3 regions of the Streptomyces sp. NPDC052687 genome follow, and region 2 is predicted to be linked to each of the others. Evidence: riboswitches for the same ligand, from Rfam matches in the RefSeq annotation. Region 2 holds a riboswitch; each other region holds the start of a gene.
What was found. A riboswitch is a leader RNA that binds a small molecule or an ion and turns the genes downstream of it on or off. The one in region 2 is predicted to bind cyclic di-AMP.

Region 1 (7,580 bases), on a different contig from region 2:
CGGCGACGGTCCAGGACGCCCAGAGGGTGTGCTGGGTGTTGCGCAGGCCGCGGCCGCAGAAGTGGCGGGCCGGGGTGGCGGTGAGGGTGAGGCCGCCGACGAGGGCCGACTCGTGCCAGTCCAGTTCGCGCAGGCGGGCCGGGGACACGCCCCAGGCCTCCAGGTGGGCGCCCACGCCGAGCGGCACGGCGAACAGGGTGTCCGTCCCGGCCAGCGCCTTGATCGTGGGCATGTCCAAGTGGTCGTAGTGGTCGTGCGAGATGACGACGACGTCGACCGGGCCGAGCGCGGCGAGCGGCAGCGGCACGGGGTGCAGGCGGCGCGGGCCGGCGAAGGGGAACGGGGAGCAGCGCTCGCCCCAGACGGGGTCGAACAGCACCCGTTGCCCGTCGATCTCGGCGAGGACACTGGAGTGGCCCATCCACGTCAGCCGCAGCCCGGTGGCCGGGGGCTTGGCGAGGTCGGCGAGGGTCGTCGGGTGGACCGGCACACGGCTCGCGGGAGTGCGGCGCGGGCGGGCGTCCTTGTCGAAGTAGACCTTCGCGAAGTCGCGGGCCGAGCCGGAGGGGCGGATCCGGGAGGGGCCGCCGGGGTTCTGGAAGACGCCGTCCTTGAAGTGGGGCGATCTGCGGATCCGTGCCAGGCGCTCACCACCGGGGTCCGCGCCGAACGCCGCGGGCCGCAGGGCGCGCAGCCCGGAGTTCGGGGAACGGGAAGCGGCCACGGTACCTCCAGGTGGAGTCGGTGAGGCCTCCCATTATGGTCCGCCCCGCCGACACCGCGGCGGGCCGGTCGGAAAGGGGCTCCACTGCTGAACGGTGGTTCAGCAGCCCGAGCGCCGCGGCCGGCAGCGGTGACGGCCGTTAGGGTGACCTGATGGCGAGAGTCCGGTTGAGCGTCGAACAGCGGCGCGAGGAGTTGCTGCGGGCCGCGGTGGAGCAGATCGAGGCGCGGGGCGTGGCGGCGGTGCGCATCGCGGACGTCGCCTCGGCGCTCGGGGTGAGCAACGCGCTGGTCCTCTATCACTTCTCGACCAAGGAGAAGCTGGTCGCGGCCGCCTTCGCGTACGCCGCCGAGGATGATCTGGCCCGGCTGCGCGGGCTGCTCGGCCGCCGCACCACCGCGCTGCGCCGGCTCCGCGCGGCCGTGCGCTGGTACGCCCCCACCGGCCAGGCCAAGGGCTGGCGGCTGTGGATCGAGGGCTGGGCGGCGGCGCTGCGCGAGCCCGCGCTGCGGGAGGTCACGCGGGACCTCGACCGGCAGTGGAAGGCGGCCTTGACCGAGGTCGTCGCCGAGGGCGTGGCCGCGGGCGAGTTCCACTGCCCGGACCCCGAGGCCACCGCGCTGCGCCTCACCGCCCTCCTCGACGGGCTCGCCATACAGCTCACGTCCTACGAGGGCGCGGTCTCGCGCACACGCGCCCAGCAGTGGGTGGACGGGGCACTGAACCGGGAGCTCGGGCTGTCGCAGGGCTGAGGAGACGTCTCGCCGGCCATCCCGCGCCCCTGTCCCCTCCCCGTACCACTCCGCGCGATCCCCCCGCCGGCCGTAACGAGGGGACCGCGCGAAATCGCCGAGACCGGGACCGAGCGAAACCGAAACCGAGACCGAAAGAGACGGTCGTCGGCGGGGGCTCCCTTACGCCACCGCCGCGATCCGCATCTTGATGTCGTCCGGCGAAAGGGTGCCCTTCGCGGTGACGTGGTCGCCGGAGGACTCGCCGCGCAGCCGGCGGCCGATCCAGGGCACCAGGTACTCGCGCGCCCAGTGCACGTCGTCCCGGCGGACCTCGAAGGTGCCGCGCGGCGGCAGCGGGGGCCACGGCTGCTCGGGGTCGGCGGGGACGGGCAGCCCGAGAGCCTGGCCGGCGCGCAGGGCCACGCGGGTGTGGCCCTCGGGCGAGAGGTGCAGCCGGTCGTGGTCCCAGGCCCGGCGGTCCTGGACGGACTTCAGGGACCACAGGTCGAGCACGGGGCATCCGTACCGGTCGGCGATGGCCCGCACGTGCCCGTTGTACGTGGCGATCTTGCCGCGGAGGTGCTTGAGCAGCGGCACGCCCCGGGTGTCGAAGCCGGTGGTGACGAGCACGGTGCCCGCGGCGGCGGTCAGCGCGGCGACCGCCCGCTCGAACCGCTCGGCGACGTCGTCCGGGTCGGTACCGGGCCGGATGATGTCGTTGCCGCCGGCGCAGAACGAGACCAGATCGGGCGCCAGTTGGATGGCCCGCGGCACCTGGTCCGCCACGATCTGGTCGAGCAGTTTCCCGCGCACGGCGAGGTTCGTGTACGCGAAGTCGCCCTCGGGCCTGCGGTCCGCGAGCAGCACCGCGAGCCGGTCGGCCCAGCCGACGAACGCCCCGTCGGGGCCGGGGTCGCCGACGCCCTCGGTGAAGCTGTCCCCCACCGCCACGTACGACCCGATCACTGATCTGCTGTCATTCTTCGAATCGTCTGCCACAACGGCTCATGATTCACCCTCGAATGTGACTTACGCGACCGTAGGCAGGGGTTGACGGGCGGTGAGATAAGCCACTCTTCAAGGATTGGTCAACTACGGAATAAGCCGCCACACGCGGAAGTCACTGATGCGGAAGTGGCTCCACACCGTCCGGAACGCGAAGTGGCCCGCGGTGTACGGTTCCGGGTCCGTGTAGTCGAACACGAGCCGCCCGTTGTTCCACCACTGGACGGTCGGTCCCGCGGAGACGATCCGCACGCGGTTCGGCCCGTTGGGCACGAGCAGCGGCTCGGTGTAGTCGAACACGAGCGGCCGGACACCGGCCTCGCCGATGTACCGGCGCAGCCGCGTGGTGGTGTTGTGGTTGGCGCCGTATCCCGCGTAGTACGTCGTCAGGTGGTCGTACTCCGTCAGGGCCCCGCCGCGCGGGGTGGCGAACAGGTCGTGCGGGGAGCGGACGTCCGTGGCGTTCCAGAAGTTGTTCAGGTCCGAGACACGGTCGTTGGGGCCGCCGGCCGCGACCGGGGTGGCGGTGTACGCCAGGACGTACGGCCCTTGGAGCCTCTGCCGGAACCACACCGTGGCCCCGCTGGGCACATCGATGTCCAGTACGCCGCGGGAGGCCGTGACCGTGCCGCCGTCCTGGAGTTCGGCGGCCCACTTACCGAGGCCGTGGCGGAAGTCGTCGCGGGCGATGAGCCGGGGGCGGCGGCGGGGCGCGGCCTGCCCGGCGTGCGCGCTCGCATCCGTGGTCGCAGTCGTGGCCGCGCTCGGGGTCGGGGCGAGGGCCGCCAGGGCGGCGCCCGTGGCCAGGGTGGCGAAGGCTCTGCGTGTGGTGGTCACGGGGGACGGCTCCTCGACGGATGGAGAGCGCGGAGGGAAAGCGCGGATGCACAGCACCGGCAGAAAGCGCTTGCCACTGACGACGGTCACTCTGCCATGGACATACGGCCGCGCACACGCCGAAGGCCGGACCCGGGGTCGGGGTCCGGCCTTCGGCGGCGTGTGCGGCCGGGGTCAGGAACCGGCGCGGCAGGGAGTCGTCAGAGGGAGACGCCCTTCGAGCGGAGGTAGGCGACCGGGTCCACGTCCGAGCCGTAGTCCGGGGTGGTGCGGATCTCGAAGTGCAGGTGCGGGCCGGTCGAGTTGCCGGTCGAGCCGGAGAGGCCGACCTGCTGACCGGCGGTCACGGACTGGCCGGCCGACACCGACAGCGCGGACAGGTGGGCGTACTGGGCGTAGTAGCCGTCGGCGAGCTTGATGACGACCTGGTTGCCGTACGCGCCGGCCCAGCCGGCGGAGACGACGGTGCCCGCGCCGACGGCCTTGAGCGAGGTGCCGGTCGGGACGACGAAGTCGACGCCGGTGTGGTAGCCGCTGGACCACATGCTGCCCGCGACCTTGTAGGCGGTACCGATGCCGGCGCCCGCGACCGGAGCGGTGTGACCGCCGGCGACCGTGGCGGCCTGGGCGGCGGTGGAGGTCTGCGGGGAGGACGCCGCGGCCGGCTTGGCGGACTGCGACTGCGCCGACTCTGCCGTCTTCGCCGACTCGGCCGACTCGGACTTCTTCGAGGCGCCGGACGACTGCTGCGACGAGCCCTGGGAGGACTGCGACGGCTTGGACTGCTCGGCGGAGGAACTCTTCGGCGCGGAGGCGGCGGCCTTCTTGCCGAGGGTCAGCTTGAGGCCGGGGTGGATCAGCGACGGGTCCTCGCCGACGGTGGCGCGGTTGTCGGCGTAGAGCCGCTGCCAGCCGCCGTCGACCTTCTGGTCCTCGGCGATCTTCGAGAGGCAGTCACCGGACTTCACGGTGTAGATACGCACACCGGAGTTCTTCTCGGCGGACTTTTCCGCGGCCTTCTTCGCCGCGGACTGCTGCACGGACGCGACGGACCGGGTGGTGTCTTCCGCGGCGGTCTGCGGGGTGGCGGCATGGGCTGCGGCGGCCCCCATGAGGGGCAGCGCGAGCGCGGCTCCACCGGTGCCGGCGACGGCGATGGAACGGGTGAAGCGCTGGGTCTTCGGACGGCGGTGCTTACCCTTCGCGGGCATGGCGAATTCCTCTCCGGCGCCTGCGAGGTGAGCTGTCGGGTGCGGACTGGAGATGTCCGGCCGCGCCGAGACGCGGCTTTACCCCAAGCCTGTTCCGAGGACCGGAACAGGCGGTGAAAACCTGTGGGTCCCCCGCTCCTGCCGTGCACGGGTGGGTTTGCGCGGGCACCAGGCGGCGGCAGGATTCGGCGTTCCGCCTGGATCGGTGTGGAACGTAAGCGACCTGGACGCACGGGGACAAGCGAAAGGTTGCCCTCTGTCGCTTTTCGATCTCTTCCGCCCCGGAATTCACGGTCACACTCCGTCGATCACGGAGCCTTCCTTTTCCGTGAACACCCTTGAAAACCGGGAGAATTACGTGAACATGACGGGCGACTCACCGTCACGAATATGAGCCTCCTCACGTGACACCGCTCCAGAACTCTTTATTCCAGAGCGAGTTACGACTAAGGCTGCAATTCGGACAGATCGCTCAGATGCGACGGAGGCGGAGAACCGTCGCATCGAGGTCGCCTCGCAGTCCGAGGCGCACCCCGTGGTGCAGCAGCACGGCTCCCCGGTGCACTTCGCCCGTTTCACGGCATTCGTACGCCGCTGTCGGGTCGAGCCCGCGCAGCCGCAGCGCCGGTACGGGCTCCCCGTGGTGCTGGGACTGCAGCCAGGCGAGGACGACCGTCTCGTCGCCGAGGACGTACTGCACGGCGCTCAGCCCGCCACCCGGAGGCCGCAGGCGGTACAGGTCGCCGCGCTGGACCAGCGGCCGGATCTCCTTGTAGAGGTCCACCCAGCCGCGCGCCTCGGCCAGCTCCTCGTCGGTCCACCGGGTGAGGTCGCCGCCGATGCCGAGGACCCCGGCCATGGCGCTGACGAATCGGAATCTCAGGGAGCTGGTCCGGCCGTTGAGCTGGGTGTTGGGGCTGTCGGTGACCCAGGCGGCCATTACGCACGCGGGGTGGATCTGGCTGAAGCCGTGCTGGATGGCGAGCCGGTCGAGCGGGTCGGTGTTGTCGGAGGTCCACACCTGCTCGGTACGGCCGAGCACCCCGAGGTCGATCCGGCCGCCGCCGCCCGAGCAGGACTCGAAGGCGACGCCGGGATGGGCGGCGCGCAGCCGGTCCAGCAGGGCGTACAGCGCCCGTACGTGGTCGGCCCACAGACGCTGCGGGTAGGAATCGCCGGGCCAGCCGGCGTCCGTGAAGCAGCGGTTGAAGTCCCACTTCACATAGTCGACGGGGGCGCTGGAGAGCAGGGTGTGCAGCCGCTCCCACAGGTACTCCTGGACGTCCTCGCGCGCCAGGTTCAGTACGAGCTGATGGCGAAATTCCGTCCGCTTTCGTCCTGTCTGGTGCTGCACCCAGTCCGGGTGGGCGCGGTACAGCTCGCTGTCCGGGTTGACCATCTCCGGTTCGACCCAGATCCCGAACCGCATGCCGAGGGAGTGCACCTCGTCGGCGAGCGGGCCGAGGCCGGCCGGGAAGCGGTCCGGGTTGGGCGTCCAGTCGCCGAGGCCCGCGCGGTCGCTGGTGCGGGCGCCGAACCAGCCGTCGTCGACGACGAACAGCTCGACGCCGAGGCGGGCGGCCCGCCGGGCGAGCGCGCGCTGGCGCTCCTCGGAGATGTCGAAGCCCGTCGCCTCCCAGGAGTTGAACAGCACCGGCCGGTCCCGGTCCGCGCCCGGGACGATATGGGTGCGCTGATAGGCGTGCCAGGCGCGGCTCGCGCCGCCGAAGCCCTCGTCGCTCCACAGCCCGGCGAAGACGGGCGTGGTGAAGGACTCCCCCGCGGTCAGCCGCGCCAGCCCCGAGTCGTCGTGCCCGGCGCCGCCGGTGATCTGCACGCGCGCGTCGGGCAGCCGGGCGACGGCGATCCGCCAGGAGCCGGACCAGCCCAGGGCGCAGCCGTAGACCTCGCCGCGCTCCTCGGTGGCGTCGGTGTCCGCGGCGACCCAGGGCAGGTGCTGGTGCCCGGTGTGACCGCGGCGGCTGCCGATGACGTGCTCGCCGTAGGTGAGCGGCGCGGCGGTCAGCCGGGACTCCGCGGCCCACCGGCCGTGCAGATGGGACAGCCGCCAGCCGTCGCGCTCGGGGAGCGTCCAGGTCGCGGAGTCGGCGCGCAGCAGCTCCGCCGCGGGACCCTCGTTGCGCAGCGTCACCCAGCGCTCGACGACGTCTCCGCGCATCCGGTAGTGCAGGGTGATCGTCAGTGCCGCGTCCCGGAACCGCAGCCGCAGCTCCTCGTCCGCGCTTCCCGCGTGGGCGATCTCGTGCGTCTCGAACGTCCACTCGGTGCCGCGGCGCTCGTCGGTGCGCACGGACAGGGCGGGGGGGACGAACCGGGGGCCGCCTTCGACCGGGTACTCCTCACGGCCGTCGAGCGCGGACTCGAACGGCCAGGCGTCCGGCAGCGGCCGGGCGGCGAGGGCTTGGGCGTCGGCGAGCGAGATCCTGGGCCCCCAGTGCAGGTGGACCAGCTCGTCGTCCTCGGTCAGATGGACGGCGTACGCGCTCTTCGGCCCCGACAGCAGCCACGTCCGCCCGTCCCCGGCGATCTCCGGCATGACGCCCCCCCACACGTTCCGACAACCCCGCTCACACCCCAACATCATCAAGGCGCGGCGGGCCTTCCGGCAACGCCTGTGGACAACTCCCGCCCGGCGGGGTATGCCCCCTGTGGACAACTCATTGCCTCAGGAATCCGTGTCGTATGGTCAAAGGCGTGCCCGCCGACGAGCAGCGCCGGCGGGGCCGACCGGGAGGAGCCCACGTGACGCAGCAGGTCCCGTCGACCGAGCCGGAGCTGGCCGGAGTGCGCAACTTCCGTGACGTGGGCGGCCTGCCGACCGTCGACGGACGCCGGGTGCGGTACGGCGTGCTCTACCGCAGCGGCCACCTCGCGCACGCGACGGCCGAGGACGCGGTCTTCCTCTCCTCGCTGGGCCTGCACACGATCTTCGACTTCCGCAACGCGGCGGACCAGAAGCTGGAGGGCCCGGACGTCGAGCTGCCGGGCGTGCGCAATGTGAACCTTCCGCTGAGCGACCCGGCCGACGGCGCCGAGTTCTGGAAGATG
Region 2 (7,580 bases):
CCCCTCGGGGGCTATGTGCTGGCGTCGATGTCGCTGCAGGCCACCTACCGCGGCTTCGGCGACGAGGGCGTGGACCTCGCGCAGGCCGCCCTGGAGCGCAACCGCGGCCTGGCCACCGCGCGCACCATGAGCTTCTTCCGCCTCGTCGAAGCGCGCGCCCACGCGCGCGCGGGAGACGCCCAGGCGGCCGGCGCGGCCCTGAAGGCGGCCGAGAGCTGGCTGGAGCGCGCCCGCCCCGGCGACCACGACCCGTCCTGGCTCGCCTTCTACTCCTACGACCGCTTCGCCGCCGACGCGGCCGAGTGCTACCGCGACCTGAAGGCCCCCCGGCAGGTCCGCCGCTTCACCGAGCAGGCCCTGTCGAAGCCCACCGAGGAGTTCGTGCGCTCGCACGGGCTGCGGCTGCTCGTCGGCGCGGTCGCCGAACTGGAGTCCGGGAACCTGGACGCGGCCTGCGCCCAGGGCGTCCGCGCGGTGGAGGTCGCCGGGCGGATATCGTCCGCGCGGACCACGGAGTACGTGAAGGACCTCCTGCACCGCCTGGAGCCGTACGGCGACGAGCCGCGCGTCGTGGAGCTGCGCGAGCGGGCCCGCCCGCTGCTGATGGCCCCGGCGTGACGCCGGTCGCGCGGCGGCCCGCCTCCCGGGTGTGAGGGCATTGTCAGTGGCGCGGTGCACTATCGGAGCCGGGAGGTGGCACAGGTGCGGGAGATCGCCTACGACTGTGACGTGCTGGTGATCGGCGGCGGGATCGTCGGCCTGTCGACGGCGTACGCGATCACGCGCCGGGCTCCGGGCACGCGGGTGACGGTGCTGGAGAAGGAGGCGGGCCCGGCCCGGCACCAGACGGGCCGCAACAGCGGCGTGATCCACAGCGGCATCTATTACCGCCCCGGCTCCCTCAAGGCGCGGTACGCGGTCCGCGGCGCCGCCGAGCTGGTCAAGTTCTGCGCGGAGTACGACATCGCGCACGCCGTCACCGGCAAGCTGATCGTCGCCACCGACCGCGCCGAGCTGCCCCGCCTGCACGCCCTGGTGCAGCGCGGCCGGGAGAACGGCATACCGGTGCGCGAGCTGGGCGCGGCACAGATCGCGGAGTACGAGCCGCAGGTGCGGGGCCTCGCCGCCATACACGTCGGCACGACCGGGATCTGCGACTTCACCGGCGTCGCCCGCCGGCTGGCCGGCGCGTCCGGCGCGGAGATCCGCTACGGCGCCCGCGTGGTCCGGGTGGACCGCCGCCCCGAGCTGGGCGTGGCCGTGCAGACGGCCGACGGCACGATCGTGCGGGCGCGCGTGCTGGTGAACTGCGCCGGGCTGCACTGCGACGAGATCGCCCGGCTGACGGGGGACGACCCGCAGATGCGGATCATCCCGTTCCGCGGCGAGTACTACGACCTGCGCCGGCCCGAGCTGGTGCGGGGCCTGGTCTACCCCGTCCCCGACCCGGCGTTCCCGTTCCTCGGCGTCCACCTCACCCGTGGCATCGACGGCAGCGTCCACGTCGGCCCCAACGCGGTCCCCGCCCTGGCCCGCGAGGGGTACGGCTGGGGTGTCGTGCGGCCGCGCGAGCTGGGCACCACCCTGGCCTGGCCCGGCGCCTGGCAGCTGGCCCGCCGCCACTGGCGGTACGGGGCGGGGGAGCTGCGCCGGTCGGTGTCCAAGGCGGCGTTCACCGAGGCCGTCCGCAGACTCCTGCCCGCCGTCACCGCGGCGGACCTGGAGCCTGCGGCGGCCGGGGTACGCGCGCAGGCCGTGCTGCGCGACGGCACGCTGGCCGACGACTTCCTCATCCAGGAGGCCCCCCGCACGGTGCACGTCCTCAACGCCCCCTCCCCCGCCGCGACGGCGTCCCTGCCCATCGGCCGGGAGGTCGCCCGCCGCGCGCTGGCAGCCCTGGAGGAGCGCTGAGCACCGCACCGGCCCCCGCGAGGCGACCCCGTAGACTCGATGCCACTGTGTCTGACTCCCTGAACGCCGCCCCCGCCCCCCGCCGCCCCAAGGGCGCGCCCCGGTTCCCCGAGGGTCCCCAGGCGGACCCCGCCGGTTCGCACTTCGAGCGGCGCATCCGGAGTTTCCAGCCGCGGCGCAGCCGGGTGACCGCGGGGCAGGCGGACGCGCTCAGGCGGCTGTGGCCCCGGTGGGGCTTCGACATCGACGGCTCGCGGGTCCTCGACCTCGCCGAGCTGTTCGGGAACGGCAACCCGGTCGTCCTGGAGATCGGCTTCGGCATGGGCGAGGCCACCGCCCAGATGGCGGCCGCCGACCCCGGCACCAACATCCTCGCGGTGGACGTGCACACCCCCGGCCAGGGCAATCTGCTCGGCCTCGCCGACCGGGGCGGCCTGACCAACGTCCGCGTCGGCAACGGCGACGCCATCATCCTGCTGCGCGAGATGCTGGCCCCGGACTCCCTCGACGGCCTGCGCGTCTACTTCCCCGACCCGTGGCCCAAGAAGCGCCACCACAAGCGGCGGCTGATCCAGCCGGCGTTCCTCAGCCTCGCCGCGACCCGGCTGAGGCCCGGCGCGCTGCTGCACTGCGCCACCGACTGGGAGCCGTACGCGGAGCAGATGCTCGAGGTCCTCACCGCCCACCCGGACTTCGAGAACACGCAGCCCGACGGCGGTTTCGCGCCCCGCCCGGAGTTCCGCCCGCTGACCCGTTTCGAGGGTCAGGGACTGGACAAGGGTCATGTCGTGAACGACCTGCTCTTCCGCCGCGTACCACACACAACGTCAGCTCAGCCTCCCGCCGACGCCTGATCCACCGCGGGCGGCTCCGTCCCTCGTAAGGGTCAATGCCGTGGCCAGCAGTCCCCCGTACCCCATGCCCCCCGGTGAAGCCGTCCCCGGTGCTCCCGCAGCCGGTGCCCCCGTTCCCGGGGCGCACCGGCCCGCGCACTGGTGGCAGCGTCCCTGGGTGCGCTACGGCGCGCTCATCACCCTGCTCGCGCTGTCCGGGCTCGTCATCCTCGCCCTGGTGCGCGAGGAGACCGGCACCGAGGGGTTCCTGGTGGGTCTGGGCCTGGCGGTCCTGCCCGTCCCGCTGCTCGTCGCCGCCTTCCGCTGGCTGGACCGGGTGGAGCCGGGCCCCTGGCGGAATTTGGTCTTCGCGTTCGCCTGGGGGGCCTGCGCCGCGGCGCTGATCGCGATCGTCGCCAACAGCTTCGCGACCCAGTGGATAGCCACGGCGACCGCCGACCCGGCCGGCGCGGACACCCTCGGGGCCACCGTCATAGCGCCGGTCGTGGAGGAGTCCGCCAAGGCGGCCGCGATCCTGCTGCTCTTCCTCTTCCGCAGGCGGGACTTCACGGGAATCGTCGACGGCGTGGTCATAGCCGGGGTGACCGCGACCGGCTTCGCGTTCACCGAGAACATCCTCTACCTCGGCACCGCCTTCGGCACCGACCAGATGCAGGGCGACAGCGGCATCGCCTCCGTCACCGCCGCCACCTTCTTCGTGCGCATCGTGATGTCCCCGTTCGCGCACCCCCTGTTCACCGTCTTCACCGGCATCGGCTTCGGCATCGCCGCCCTGTCCGGGCCCCGGCAGCGGACGCGCCGCCTGCTGCTGCCGCCGTGCGGCCTGCTGCTCGCGATGGGCATGCACGCGCTGTGGAACGGCTCCGCGAGCTTCGGCGGCTTCGCGTTCCTCGCGGTGTACGCCGCGTTCATGGTGCCCGCGTTCGGGCTGCTGACCTGGCTGGTGATCTGGACCCGGCAGCGGGAGCTGCGCACCGTCCGCGAGGAGCTGCCCGCGTACGTGGCCGCCGGCTGGCTGGGCCCGGCGGAGCCGTTCGCGCTCGGCTCGATGCGGGCCCGCCGGCTGGCCCGCGACCACGCCCGGCACCACCTCGGCAAACCGGCGGCCCGCGCGGTCGCAGAGTACGAGGCGTACGCGACGTCGCTGGCGTTCCTGCGGCACCGGGGGCGGCGCGGCCGGGCCGGTGCGGACTTCGTCTTGCGGGAGCGGGAGCTGCTGCACGAGCTGTGGCGCCGCCGGGAGGCCGCCCGTCCGGCCCTGGAGTACGCGGCGCGGATGACGGCGTCGCCGGTGCCGGTGATGATGCCGTGGCCGACGCAGCCGGGCCCCGGGGCGCCGTACCCGGCGTACCCGGCGTACCGGCCGCCGTACCCGGGGTTCCGTCCGCCGCACCCCGTGCAGCGGACGCCGCAGACCGCGTACCAGGCGCCGTATCCGGCCTACAACCCGTACCGGACGTGACCGGGCGGCGGCCCGTTGACCGGCAGCCCTGACGTCGGGGGGGCGCCGTCAGGACCGCCGGGGACCGGGAGAAGAAAGAAGAGAAGCGGAAGAGAGGGGCGAGCGCGCCGGCTCGGCGGGTGCGTCAGGGGGTGAGGCCCTTGCTCCGCAGCCAGGCCATCGGGTCCAGCGCGCCGCCGGCGGCGGTGTGGACCTCCATGTGCAGATGCGCGCCGCTGACGTTGCCCGTGGCGCCCACGCGGCCGATGACCTCGCCCGTGGTGACCTTCTGGCCCACGCTGACGCCGATCGACGACTGGTGGGCGTAGAGGATCTCGGTGCCGTCCTCCAGGGTGAGGACGGTCTTGTAGCCGTACGGCCCGTCCCAGCCGGCCTCCGTGATGGTGCCGGAGTGGACGGCCTTGATGAGGGTGCCGGTGGGCGCGGCGAAGTCGAGGCCGGTGTGGTAGCCGGAGGACCACATGGCGCCGGCCTGGCCGTAGCTCGCGGTGAGGACGTACGACGAGGTCGGCAGCGTGTACTGCTTGGCCAGCTCGGCCAGGCGCTCCGCCTCGGCCTTCTTGCGGGCCTCCTCCTCGGCGGCCTTCTTCGCGGCGGCCGCCTTGGCCTCGGCCTCCTTCTCCGCCTTGGCGGCGGCCTCGGCGGCCTCCTTCTCGGCGGCGGCCAGCGCCTCGGCGGCGGCCTTGGACTCGACCTGGTCCTGCTGCTGCTCGGCCTGCGCCATGATGCGGGCGCGCAGCGCCTCGCCGGCGTCGGTGGTGCCCTGCCCGGAGTCGGCGGCGGTGACGCCGATGCCGCTGAGCGGGGTGGCGGCGACTTCCGGGGCCTCGGCCTCGGTGTCGTCGGAGATGAGCGAGCCGACGTTCGGCAGGTCGGGCATGGAGATGGAGACCGGCGGCTTGCCGGTCTGCGCGGTGGCCATGCCGCCCGCGCCGACGGCGGCTATGACACCGACGCCCAGCACGGTGGAGCTGCGGGCGAGTCCGCCGCGCTGCTTGGTGACGCGATGCCGGCCGCGTACGGGGCGAATGGATTCCGCAGTCGGGTTCCACTCCTCCCACGGGCCCTCGTCGGTGCGCTGATCGCCGTACACGAAGGTGTCGGCGGGGTCGGCGGTGCGCTGGCCAGGCACGAACGGGGCCTCGGGGGCAGGCCGGTTGGACGCCACGTGGGCGTACTCCTTTCCTTCCTTCTCGCCTACCGGGTTAGCTGACGGGTTCGGAGCAGGAAGGTCTCCTACGCGCGTAAACCAGCCGTGCCCTGCGCGGTTTCAGCCGCTGTGGACCCGACCCCTTACGCCCGATTCACCCCAAAATGGTGGTTCCCCGGTTCCCTCACGGGATTCGGCGCGTGCGCACGGAGCCGCCTCTTGTGACGGCTGGGACGACCGCGCTGCGTTATCGGACGTTAATAGAACCAGGGGGTGATTTCCAAGCCGTTCCGCTTGATCATTACGGTTCGCCGGGCGGACGTAGCGCCCAGGAGCGGCTAAAAACGGGCGAGTTGACCTCGACTCTCAAACGCTTCAGCAGCGTTCGCGTTTTTGATGGTGACTCAGATGTTATGCGCAGTGGGGTCGGTCACTCACTGGTGGTGACAATCCGGGACGCCGTGCGTCTTCGGCCATGCGGCGGGCAACGCGGGCAACGCGCAGCCCCCGGAAGGGGTGGAAAACACTCAGGGCCGGAACCCGTTTCCGGATTCCGGCCCTGAGCCTTCAGTAGCGGGGACAGGATTTGAACCTGCGACCTCTGGGTTATGAGCCCAGCGAGCTACCGAGCTGCTCCACCCCGCGTCGGTGAAACCAGTGTACGCCATGCGCGGGACCCCTCGCGCCAGAGGTAGTTTCACTGGGAACCGACCCGGGATTCCGCCGTCTCCAGATGGGTGCGCCGATGCCCTACCCGTACGTCCTGCTCTCCGCCGCCGTCTCCCTGGACGGCTTCCTGGACGACACCGGCCCCGAGCGGCTGCTGCTGTCCGGCCCGGCCGACTTCGACCGGGTCGACGAGGTGCGGGCGTCCGTCGACGCGATTCTGGTGGGCGCCGGCACGATCCGCGCCGACAACCCGCGGCTGCTGGTGAACTCCCCCGAGCGCCGCGCGGCCCGGACGGCGGCCGGGAAACCGGAGTACCCGCTGAAGGTCACGGTCAGCGCCACCGGCGACCTCGACCCCGGGGCGCGGTTCTGGCACACCGGCGGCGAGAAGGTCGTCTACACGACCCCCGAGGGCGCCGGCCGCCTGCGGGCGTCGGGCATCGCGGACACCGCGGCGGTGGTGCCGCTCGCCGGGGCCTGGGACTGGCGCACCGTCCTGGAGCATCTGCACGACCTGCGCGGCGTACGGCAGCTGATGGTCGAGGGCGGCGGCACGGTCCACACCCAGCTTCTCCGACTGGGTCTGGCCGACGAACTCCAGCTCGCCCTGGCGCCCCTCTTCGTCGGCGACCCGGACGCCCCCCGCCTGTTCGGCCCCGGCCCCTACCAGCCGGGCCGGCTGCGCCTGGTGGAGACCCGCCCGGTCGGTGACGTGGTCCTGATGCGCTACCAGCCGACCGCCCCCGGCACCGGCACGACCGCGGTGGCCGCCGACCACCACTGGCTGGCCCGGGCCTGCGCCCTGGCGGCGCAGTGCCCGCCCTCCGCGACCGCCTTCAGCGTCGGCGCGATCGTCGTCGCCGCCGACGGCACGGAACTCGCCCGCGGCCACTCCCGCGAGGGCGACGACCCGGTCGTCCACGCGGAGGAGGCGGCCCTGGCGAAGATCGACCCGGCGGACCCGCGGCTGCCCACCGCGACCGTCTACAGCAGCCTGGAGCCCTGTACGCGCCGCGCCTCCCGGCCCCGCCCCTGCGCAGGTCTGATCCTGGACGCCGGTGTCCGCAGGGTCGTCACGGCATGGCGGGAGCCGGACACGTTCGTGGCGGGGGCGGACGGCGCGGGGGCCCTGGCGGCGCGGGGCGTGGACGTGATCGTCCTCCCCGAGCACGAGGAGCAGGCGAAGGCCCCGAACCGCCACTTGCCGGGCTGAGGAACGGGCGAAGGCCCCGAACCGCCACCTGCCGAGCCGAGGAACGGGCAAGCGCCCGGAACCGCCACCTGCCGAGCCGAGGAACGGGCGAAGGCCCCGAACCGCCACCTGCCGGGCCGAGGAACGGGCGAAGCCCCCGAACCGCCACCTGCCGGGCTGGCGCCGCGCCACTACTGGCCGCCCCGCGGGGCGGTCGCGCTCCCCGCGGGATGGAGGACGTCGTACAGCGCCACCGACAGGGCCATGTACCGGTCCGCCGCCGCGGCCACCTCGCTCAGCCCGCGCTCGACGAGCGGAACCGACCCGACCGCCAGGCCGCTG
Region 3 (7,580 bases), on a different contig from region 2:
GGGTCACGCAGGAGCCCTTGCGCCACCACTCCGGCAGCATGGCCAGGGCCTCGTCGCCCAGCGGGTTCACGCCGGGGCCGGCGGCCAGCGAGTGGGCGACCAGCACGTGCAGGCACTTGACCCGGTCCGGCATGCCGCCGGCGCTCGGGAAGCCCTTCAGCTCCTCGATCTCGTCGCGGCGCCGGATGTAGTCCTCGTGCGCGGCGCGGTACGCGGCGGCCAGCTCCGGGTCGCTCTCCAGCCGGGCCGTCATCTCCTTCATCACGCCGTTCGCCTCCAGCGTGCCGATGGCCGAGTTGGCCTTCGGGCACGTCAGGTAGTACAGCGTCGGGAAGGGCGTGCCGTCGGGCAGCCGCGGGGCCGTCTCCACGACGTCCGGCTGCCCGCACGGGCAGCGGTGGGCGATCGCGCGCAGCCCGCGCGGCGGTCGGCCGAGCTGCTGCTGGAAGGCCTCGACGTCCGCGTCGGTGGGCTCGGTGCGCGGGGTGGGCGGCGGGGGCGTGTCCATGCCTGTCTTTCTGTGTCCGTTCAACGGTCCGGGACATCGGCGGCGTCGGCCTGGTCGACGCCGTCCCAGACGTTCGAGTACCAGGGGCGGTCGGCCCCGCCCGTGTCGGTGCGGGACTGCTCGGCCGCGTCCGGGTCGATCACCACGTACCCGGTCTCGCCGGGCATCACATAGTGCAGCCGCTTGCGGATCTGCTGCTCGGCGTACGCGTCGTCCTGCCACCGCGCCTTCTGGTCGCGCAGCCGTTCGACGCGCTCGCGCGCCTGCCGCTGCTCCCGCTCCAGATCGGCGATCTCGGCGCGCTGGGCGACGTACTGCCTTATCGGGTAGGCGAGCGCCACGACCAGCGAGCAGACCACCAGCGCCAGCAGCGCGGCCCGGCCGGTCAGCCGGGAGCGGCGGGCCTGCCGCTTGGTCTGCGAGCGGTAGACACGGGCGGCGGTCTGCTCGCCGAGCAGTCTGATCCTGGTCGCGGTGGAGAACCGGTCCCGGTCCCTCACGGCCATCGTCCCGCCTCCCGTTCACGCGCGTACGTCCCCGCACACGGTACGGGACCGAGTACGGGGACGTACGTACGACGCTTCCTACGCGGGCGTCAGCCCTGCACGGCCGCGGTGCTCAGCCCTTGAAGCGCGGGAACGCGCTGCGGCCGGCGTACACCGCGGCGTCGTCGAGGATCTCCTCGATGCGCAGCAGCTGGTTGTACTTGGCGACGCGCTCGGAGCGGGCCGGGGCGCCGGTCTTGATCTGGCCGCAGTTGGTGGCGACGGCGAGGTCGGCGATGGTGACGTCCTCGGTCTCGCCGGAGCGGTGGGACATCATGCACTTGTAGCCGTTGCGCTGGGCCAGCTCGACGGCGTCCAGGGTCTCGGTGAGCGAGCCGATCTGGTTCACCTTCACCAGCAGGGCGTTCGCGGCGCCCTCCTCGATGCCCTTGGCCAGGCGCTCGGGGTTGGTGACGAACAGGTCGTCGCCGACGAGCTGGACCTTGTCACCGAGCTGGGCGGTGATGGTCTTCCAGCCCTCCCAGTCGTCCTCGAACAGCGGGTCCTCGATGGAGACCAGCGGGTACGCCTCGACCAGTTCGGCGTAGTACTCGGTCATCTCGGCGGCGGAGCGGTTCTTGCCCTCGAAGACGTACACGCCGTCCTTGTAGAACTCGGACGCGGCCACGTCGAGGGCGAGGGCGATCTGCTCGCCGGGGGTGTAGCCGGCCTCCTTGATCGCCTCGAGGATGAGGTCGAGGGCCTCGCGGTTGGAGCCGAGGTTCGGGGCGAAGCCGCCCTCGTCGCCGAGGCCGGTGGACAGGCCGCGGTTCTTCAGCACCTTCTTGAGGGTGTGGTAGACCTCGGCGCCCCAGCGCAGGGCCTCGGAGAAGGACTCCGCGCCGATGGGGGCGATCATGAACTCCTGGATGTCCACGTTGGAGTCGGCGTGCGAGCCGCCGTTCAGGATGTTCATCATCGGCACCGGGAGCAGGTGCGCGTTGGGGCCGCCCAGGTAGCGGAAGAGCGGCAGGTCGCTGGCCTCGGAGGCGGCGTGCGCGACGGCGAGCGAGACGCCGAGGATGGCGTTGGCGCCGAGCGAGCCCTTGTTGTCGGTGGCGTCCAGGTCGAACATGGCCTGGTCGATCAGGCGCTGCTCGGTGGCGTCGTAACCGACCAGCTCCGGGCCGATCTGCTCGATCACGGCGAGAACGGCCTTCTCGACACCCTTGCCGAGGTAGCGGTTCGAGTCGCCGTCGCGCAGCTCGATGGCCTCGAAGGCGCCCGTGGAGGCGCCGGACGGGACGGCGGCACGACCGGTGCTGCCGTCGTCGAGGCCGACCTCGACCTCGACCGTGGGGTTGCCTCGGGAGTCCAGGATTTCCCGGGCTACGACGACGTCGATGGACGGCACGAGCATCTCCTTCGTGGATGTGACGCGGTGGGCAGAACCGCGGGTGTGGCTCTGCGAGACGAGCCTAACCGGCTCCGGGGGATCGGCCAGCCGACCGCCCACCCCGTGGACGGAACCGAGAGTAAATTGTTTCCGAACGGAACAAAGCCCGTTCCGGAAAATTCGCGGCCACGGCCTCGGTCACGGTCGCGGCATGCGGTGTCGGCACGCGGCCACGGTCGCGGCACGCGGCCGGGTGGGTCCGTGCCCGGACATGCCCCCGCCCCGGTGCGTACGGGGGAGACGCACCGGGGCGGGGAGACTGCGGGGCTGCCGCTTGCCTCTTGTCTTCTTACTTGAGGTGCAGCTGCTGGCCCGGGTAGATGAAGTCGGCGTCGTCGACGATGTCCTTGTTCAGCTCGAACAGCTTCTGCCAGCCGCCCTTGACGTCGTGCTCCGCGGCGATGGTGCTGAGGGTGTCGCCCTTGACCACCTTGTACTCGCCGTCACCCTTCTCGACCTTCTTGCCGGTCGGGGTGGTGACGGTCTTCTCGGCCTTCGGGGCCGGCTCGGCGGCCGGGCGCTCGGCGGAGCGGGAGGCCGGCTGCTCCTCGGTCTCACGGGCGGGGGCGGAGCCGGTGCTCTCGGCGGAGCCGCCGTTGTACGGAGCGCTGGAGAGGTTGACACCGCAGTGCGGCCACGCGCCCTTGCCCTGGCCCGCGAGGACCTTCTCGGCGATGGCGATCTGCTGCTCCTTGGTGGCCTGGTCGGCGGTGGCGGCGTACTGCGTGCCACCGTACGCGGCCCAGGTGGAGGCGGAGAACTGCAGACCGCCGTAGTAGCCGTTGCCGGTGTTGATGGACCAGTTGCCACCGGACTCGCACTGGGCGACGGCGTCCCACTCGGCGGCGGTGGCGGCGGAGGCGTTGCCGGCCGCCATCAGCGGAGCGGCGACGGCGGCGCCGGTGACACCGGCGAGCGCGATGGCGCGGGTGGCCTTGAACGGACGACGGTGCTTGCCCTTGCCGGAAAACAGCATGGATCGATCCCCTCACCGACGCCTGCGAGGTGAGCTGTCGGGTTCGGGCCGGTTGAGTTGCCCGGCCGCGGCTCTTGCGAGCCGCGGCTTCACCCCGAGCCGGTTCCGGTGTCGAGTCTCCTCAACGGCCGGGACCGGCACTTACCTTGGGTCCCCCGCTCCTGCCTACGGCGCTTGAAGCGACGACTGTTCCCGGGCGGCCGCTGGCAGGATTCGGCGTTGCGGCAGCCGGGGCTCGCGGTGACGAGCGGCTTCGACCGTAGCCAGGCGATCGGCGGATTTTCAAAGACGATCAGGGCTTCTGAGACCTATCTCTCACCGTGTTTATAACGGACATTCACCGCGAACCGTGTGCTGAAGTCCCGCTACTTTTCTCCCGGTTCAACCCCTACCTCCAGCGTCTGACCGGGGAGGATGAGGTCGGGGTCGGTGCCCACGGTCGCCTTGTTCTCGGCGTACAGCGCGGACCATCCGCCGTCCAGCTCAAGGGAGTCCGCGATGCCCCACAGGCTGTCGCCGGCGCGGACCGTGTAGGTGCCGTCGGCCGCGTCGCGGGCGGCGGCGGAGTCGCGCGAGGCGTGCCGGCCGGAGGGCTCGGTCGTACGGCTGTCGGCGGCCTCCTCCTCGGCGCTGTCGCCGCGGTGGCGCCCGGTACCGGTGGAGCCGGTGTCGGCGGTGCCCGAAGACGGGTCGTTCCGGCCGGAGTTGTCCGAGTAGTCCCGCTTCGTGGTGGCCGTGGAGGAGTCGCCACCTCCCGAGGACGCGGGGTCGGAGGCGCTCGAAGACGGCGAAGACGTGGCAGAACCGGACGATTCGGCACCTTCCGGAGTTCCGGAGGAACCGGTGCCGCCGGAGATTCCGGAACGCGCGGAGGATCCGGCCGATTCGGCGGAACCGGAGGAACCGGAGGTTTCCGAGGATCGCGACGAGTCGGACAAGCCGGACTCGGGGCTCGCCGAGGAGCCCGCGTCCGGCGTGGCCGACGCACCCGACGCGGCGTCAGCCGCCAGACCGGTGTCGACCCCCGGAGACGCGGAGTCGCCGTCGAGGCCGGCGAGCACACCGCAGGTGGGCCAGGCCGCCACACCCTCGGCGGCCAGGATTCTCTCGGCCACGGCGATCTGCTGCGAACGGCTGGCCACGTCGGGGCTCTCGGCGTAGTCCAGGCCGCCGTACTTCACCCAGTTCTCCTGGGAGATCTGGAGGCCGCCGTAGTAGCCGTTGCCGTTGTCCGCGCTCCAGGAGCCACCGCTCTCGCACTCCGCGACCCTGTCCCACGTGACCCCGCTGGCGGCGCTCGCGCCGCTCGCGCCGAGGAGCGGGATGGCGATGGCGGAACCGGTCACTCCGGCCGCGACGATGAGGGCCGGAGCCTGGCGGGGGCGACGGTGACGACCGTTCCCGGAGAGCATGCGGAGACCTTTCGCGAGACAACGGTGACGGCGCGGCGGAGATGCTGTGATCACCGCCGTCACACTGATGGGTGAACGTATCGGCAGACGATCACTTGTCACAAGTTCATGCCGCGCAGATCACGTGAAGATCACAGAGGTGAGTGCGTGTCACCTTCGCGGCGGCACAGGGCCGCTGCGCGCGCAGGAGCCCGGTGCACCTCACCGCTCCGGTGTGAACTCCACGGGCAGCGTGCGCAGTCCGCGCATGATGAGTCCGCCGCGCCAGCGCAGGTCCGCGGGGTCCGCGGCCAGCCGCAGGTCCGGCAGGCGCGTGAGGAGGGTGGCGAGCGCGGTCTGGCCCTCCAGGCGGGCGAGCGGGGCGCCCAGGCAGTAGTGGATGCCGTGCCCGTATCCGAGGTGCTGGTTGTCGCGGCGGGCGAGGTCCAGGGTGTCGGGGTCGGCGAACCGGGCGGGGTCGCGGTCGGCGGCGGCGAGCACGACGAGGACCGGGTCGCCGGGGGCGATGTCCTGACCGCCGATGGTGAGCGGCCGGGTGGCGAAGCGCCAGGTGGCCAGCTCCACCGGACCGTCGTAGCGCAGGAGTTCCTCCACTCCGGTCTCCAGCAGAGCGCGCTCCCCGGCCGCCAGGGAGCGCTGGAGGCGCTCACGCTGTTCCGGGTGGGTCAGCAGGGCGTACGTGCCGTTGCCGATGAGGTTGACCGTGGTCTCGAAACCGGCGAACAGCAGGATGAACGCCATCGCCGCCGCCTCGTTCTCGGTGAGGTGCTCGCCGTGGTCGGAGGCGCGGATGAGACCCGAGATCAGGTCCTCGCCGGGCGCGGGCTCGGCGGGCAGGGCCTCGCGCTTGCGGTGGATGAGGTCGGCGAGATAGCCGCGCATCTTCTTCACCGAGCGCGCCACCCCGCCGCGCGGTCCCCCGCCGTGCCGGATCATCATGCCCGCCCAGTCCCGGAAGTCGTCCTGGTCCTCGCGCGGTACGCCCAGCATGTCGCAGATGGCGTAGATGGGCAGCGGGAAGGCGAACTCGTGGATGAGGTCGGCGGACCCGGTGCGGGCGAACCCGTCGATGAGGCGGTCGGTCAGCTCCTGCACGCGCGGCGCGAACTCCGCGACGCGCCGGGGCGTGAACGCCTTCGACACCAGGCGGCGCAGCCGGGTGTGGTCCGGCGGGTCGATGTTGAGCAGATGCGTCATCAGCTCCGCCTTGCGCTCACCCGGAATGCCCGTCTTGCCCTTGGCGTGCGCCGGTTCGGCGTGGTGCTCCGGGTTCTTCGACAGCCGCTGGTCGGCCAGCGCCTGCCTGGCGTCGGCGTACCGGGTGACCAGCCAGGCCTCCACCCCGCTGGGCAGCCGCGTCCGGTGCACCGGGGCGTGCTCGCGCAGCCAGGCGTAGGCGGGGTACGGGTCGGTGGCGAACTCCCAGGTGAACAGGGCCGGGGCGGCGGACTGGGGCTGCCGGGGGCGGGACTGCGGGGGGTGGGGCTGGTCGGTCACGTCGTCGACGGTATCCGCAGGCGGCCGCCGTCCTCATCCCGAGGCCGGGCGGCGTCCCGGGGCGTGGTGGTTGCGGATCTCCACGTTGCAGTCGGTGACCCGCGAGTGGTCACCCCGCGCCGCCGCCTCCGCGCGCTGCCGGGCGAGCGCCTGGCACACCGCGCAGTCCGGCCGCGCGGCCGGCGGGCCGAGGGGCGGGCCGAGGTCGATCGGCCGCTCCTGTGCCGTCACGGCCGCCCGCCCCCGCCCACGGCCGTGAGGTCCACGTGCCGTGGCGCTCGCCGGTAGTCCTCGTAGAGCGCGTCGGCGGCCGGGCAGCACAGGTTGGCGTTCACACCGTGCTCGTCCGTCGCCATGCAGGTCTCACAGCCGAGACAGTGGTTCCACAGCCCCAGCAGCGAGACCAGCTGCGGGTCGAGCACGACCGGGTGCCCGCCGCTGAGGTTCTCGTAGTGGTCGCACAGCGCGCTGACGGACCGGGCCAGCCGCTGGGCGTACGCGACCCGCGCGGGCAGCGTACGGCCCGGCGCGAGACTCATGCGCGTACGGGCCCGCATGACGGCGACGTTCGCGCAGGCGCGCGGCGGGTCGTCCTCCGGCAGCTCGTCGGCCAGCGCCTCCACCACGGGCAGGGCCGGCATGAGGTGCCCCCGCAGCTGAAGCGTCAGCGTCTCCAACTCGTCCTCTTCTAAGGGGAGTCGGGCGTCGTCCGCGAGCAGGGCCCGCGCGGCGGCGCGCATGGCGGGGATGTCCAAGGGGGCGGTCGTGTCGCTGGGTGGCACGCCTCTCACCTCCGCGTCTCGGTGATCGTTGCGTCACCGAAGGTAAGGCGAGGGGTGGTGAGCGGACAGGCACGCCGCGTGTCCGTTACGGCGACGGCTCGCCGGGGACGGACACGGAACGTGCCCCTGCTACTGGGTGCCGAAGAACGCCGCGAGTTCCCGCTGCTTCGAGGTCGGACTGCGCCGCTTGTTCCCGCGCAGCACTTCGTGGAACGTGTCCGCGGCCATCCGCTGGTGCCGCAGCCACTGCGGTGTCTCGTCCATCAGCGAGCCCAGGATGTCCGTCGCCGCGTCCGTCTGCCGCAGCATCACGTGGGCCTGCGCCACGTCCAGCAGATGACGGCGCATGAACAGCCGTCCCTTCGCGTCGGCCGGCCGGGGCATCCGCTCCGACAGGCGCAGCACCCGGTCGGGTTTCTCCGCCACCAGCTGGTTCTCGATGCCCTGGAACGCGACCGTCCGCC

Region 1: another riboswitch for cyclic di-AMP. It lies ahead of AB0K92_RS22665 (peptidoglycan DD-metalloendopeptidase family protein); the one in region 2 lies ahead of AB0K92_RS31480 (M23 family metallopeptidase).
Region 3: another riboswitch for cyclic di-AMP. It lies ahead of AB0K92_RS06060 (transglycosylase family protein); the one in region 2 lies ahead of AB0K92_RS31480 (M23 family metallopeptidase).

What each region holds. Positions count from the first base shown of each region.
Region 1 is NZ_JBFATR010000030.1:71,700-79,279, reverse strand. It holds gene AB0K92_RS22685 (MBL fold metallo-hydrolase) at 1-724, opposite strand, end outside; gene AB0K92_RS22680 (TetR family transcriptional regulator C-terminal domain-containing protein) at 877-1,476, shown strand; gene AB0K92_RS22675 (SGNH/GDSL hydrolase family protein) at 1,639-2,424, opposite strand; gene AB0K92_RS22670 (DUF6250 domain-containing protein) at 2,551-3,300, opposite strand; gene AB0K92_RS22665 (peptidoglycan DD-metalloendopeptidase family protein) at 3,501-4,511, opposite strand; cyclic di-AMP (ydaO/yuaA leader) riboswitch at 4,516-4,712, opposite strand; gene AB0K92_RS22660 (alpha-galactosidase) at 4,984-7,068, opposite strand; gene AB0K92_RS22655 (tyrosine-protein phosphatase) at 7,275-7,580, shown strand, end outside.
Region 2 is NZ_JBFATR010000068.1:17,045-24,624, forward strand. It holds gene AB0K92_RS31460 (MFS transporter) at 1-618, shown strand, start outside; gene lhgO (L-2-hydroxyglutarate oxidase) at 694-1,911, shown strand; gene trmB (tRNA (guanosine(46)-N7)-methyltransferase TrmB) at 1,959-2,765, shown strand; gene AB0K92_RS31475 (PrsW family intramembrane metalloprotease) at 2,830-4,227, shown strand; gene AB0K92_RS31480 (M23 family metallopeptidase) at 4,352-5,395, opposite strand; cyclic di-AMP (ydaO/yuaA leader) riboswitch at 5,407-5,586, opposite strand; tRNA gene AB0K92_RS31485 (tRNA-Met) at 5,949-6,022, opposite strand; gene AB0K92_RS31490 (dihydrofolate reductase family protein) at 6,123-7,259, shown strand; gene AB0K92_RS31495 (hypothetical protein) at 7,430-7,580, opposite strand, start outside.
Region 3 is NZ_JBFATR010000003.1:276,349-283,928, reverse strand. It holds gene AB0K92_RS06075 (DUF501 domain-containing protein) at 1-508, opposite strand, end outside; gene AB0K92_RS06070 (septum formation initiator family protein) at 529-1,014, opposite strand; gene eno (phosphopyruvate hydratase) at 1,127-2,407, opposite strand; gene AB0K92_RS06060 (transglycosylase family protein) at 2,739-3,425, opposite strand; cyclic di-AMP (ydaO/yuaA leader) riboswitch at 3,430-3,608, opposite strand; gene AB0K92_RS06055 (transglycosylase family protein) at 3,791-4,837, opposite strand; gene AB0K92_RS06050 (cytochrome P450) at 5,039-6,334, opposite strand; gene AB0K92_RS06045 (hypothetical protein) at 6,368-6,565, opposite strand; gene AB0K92_RS06040 (DUF6415 family natural product biosynthesis protein) at 6,562-7,116, opposite strand; gene AB0K92_RS06035 (helix-turn-helix transcriptional regulator) at 7,246-7,580, opposite strand, start outside.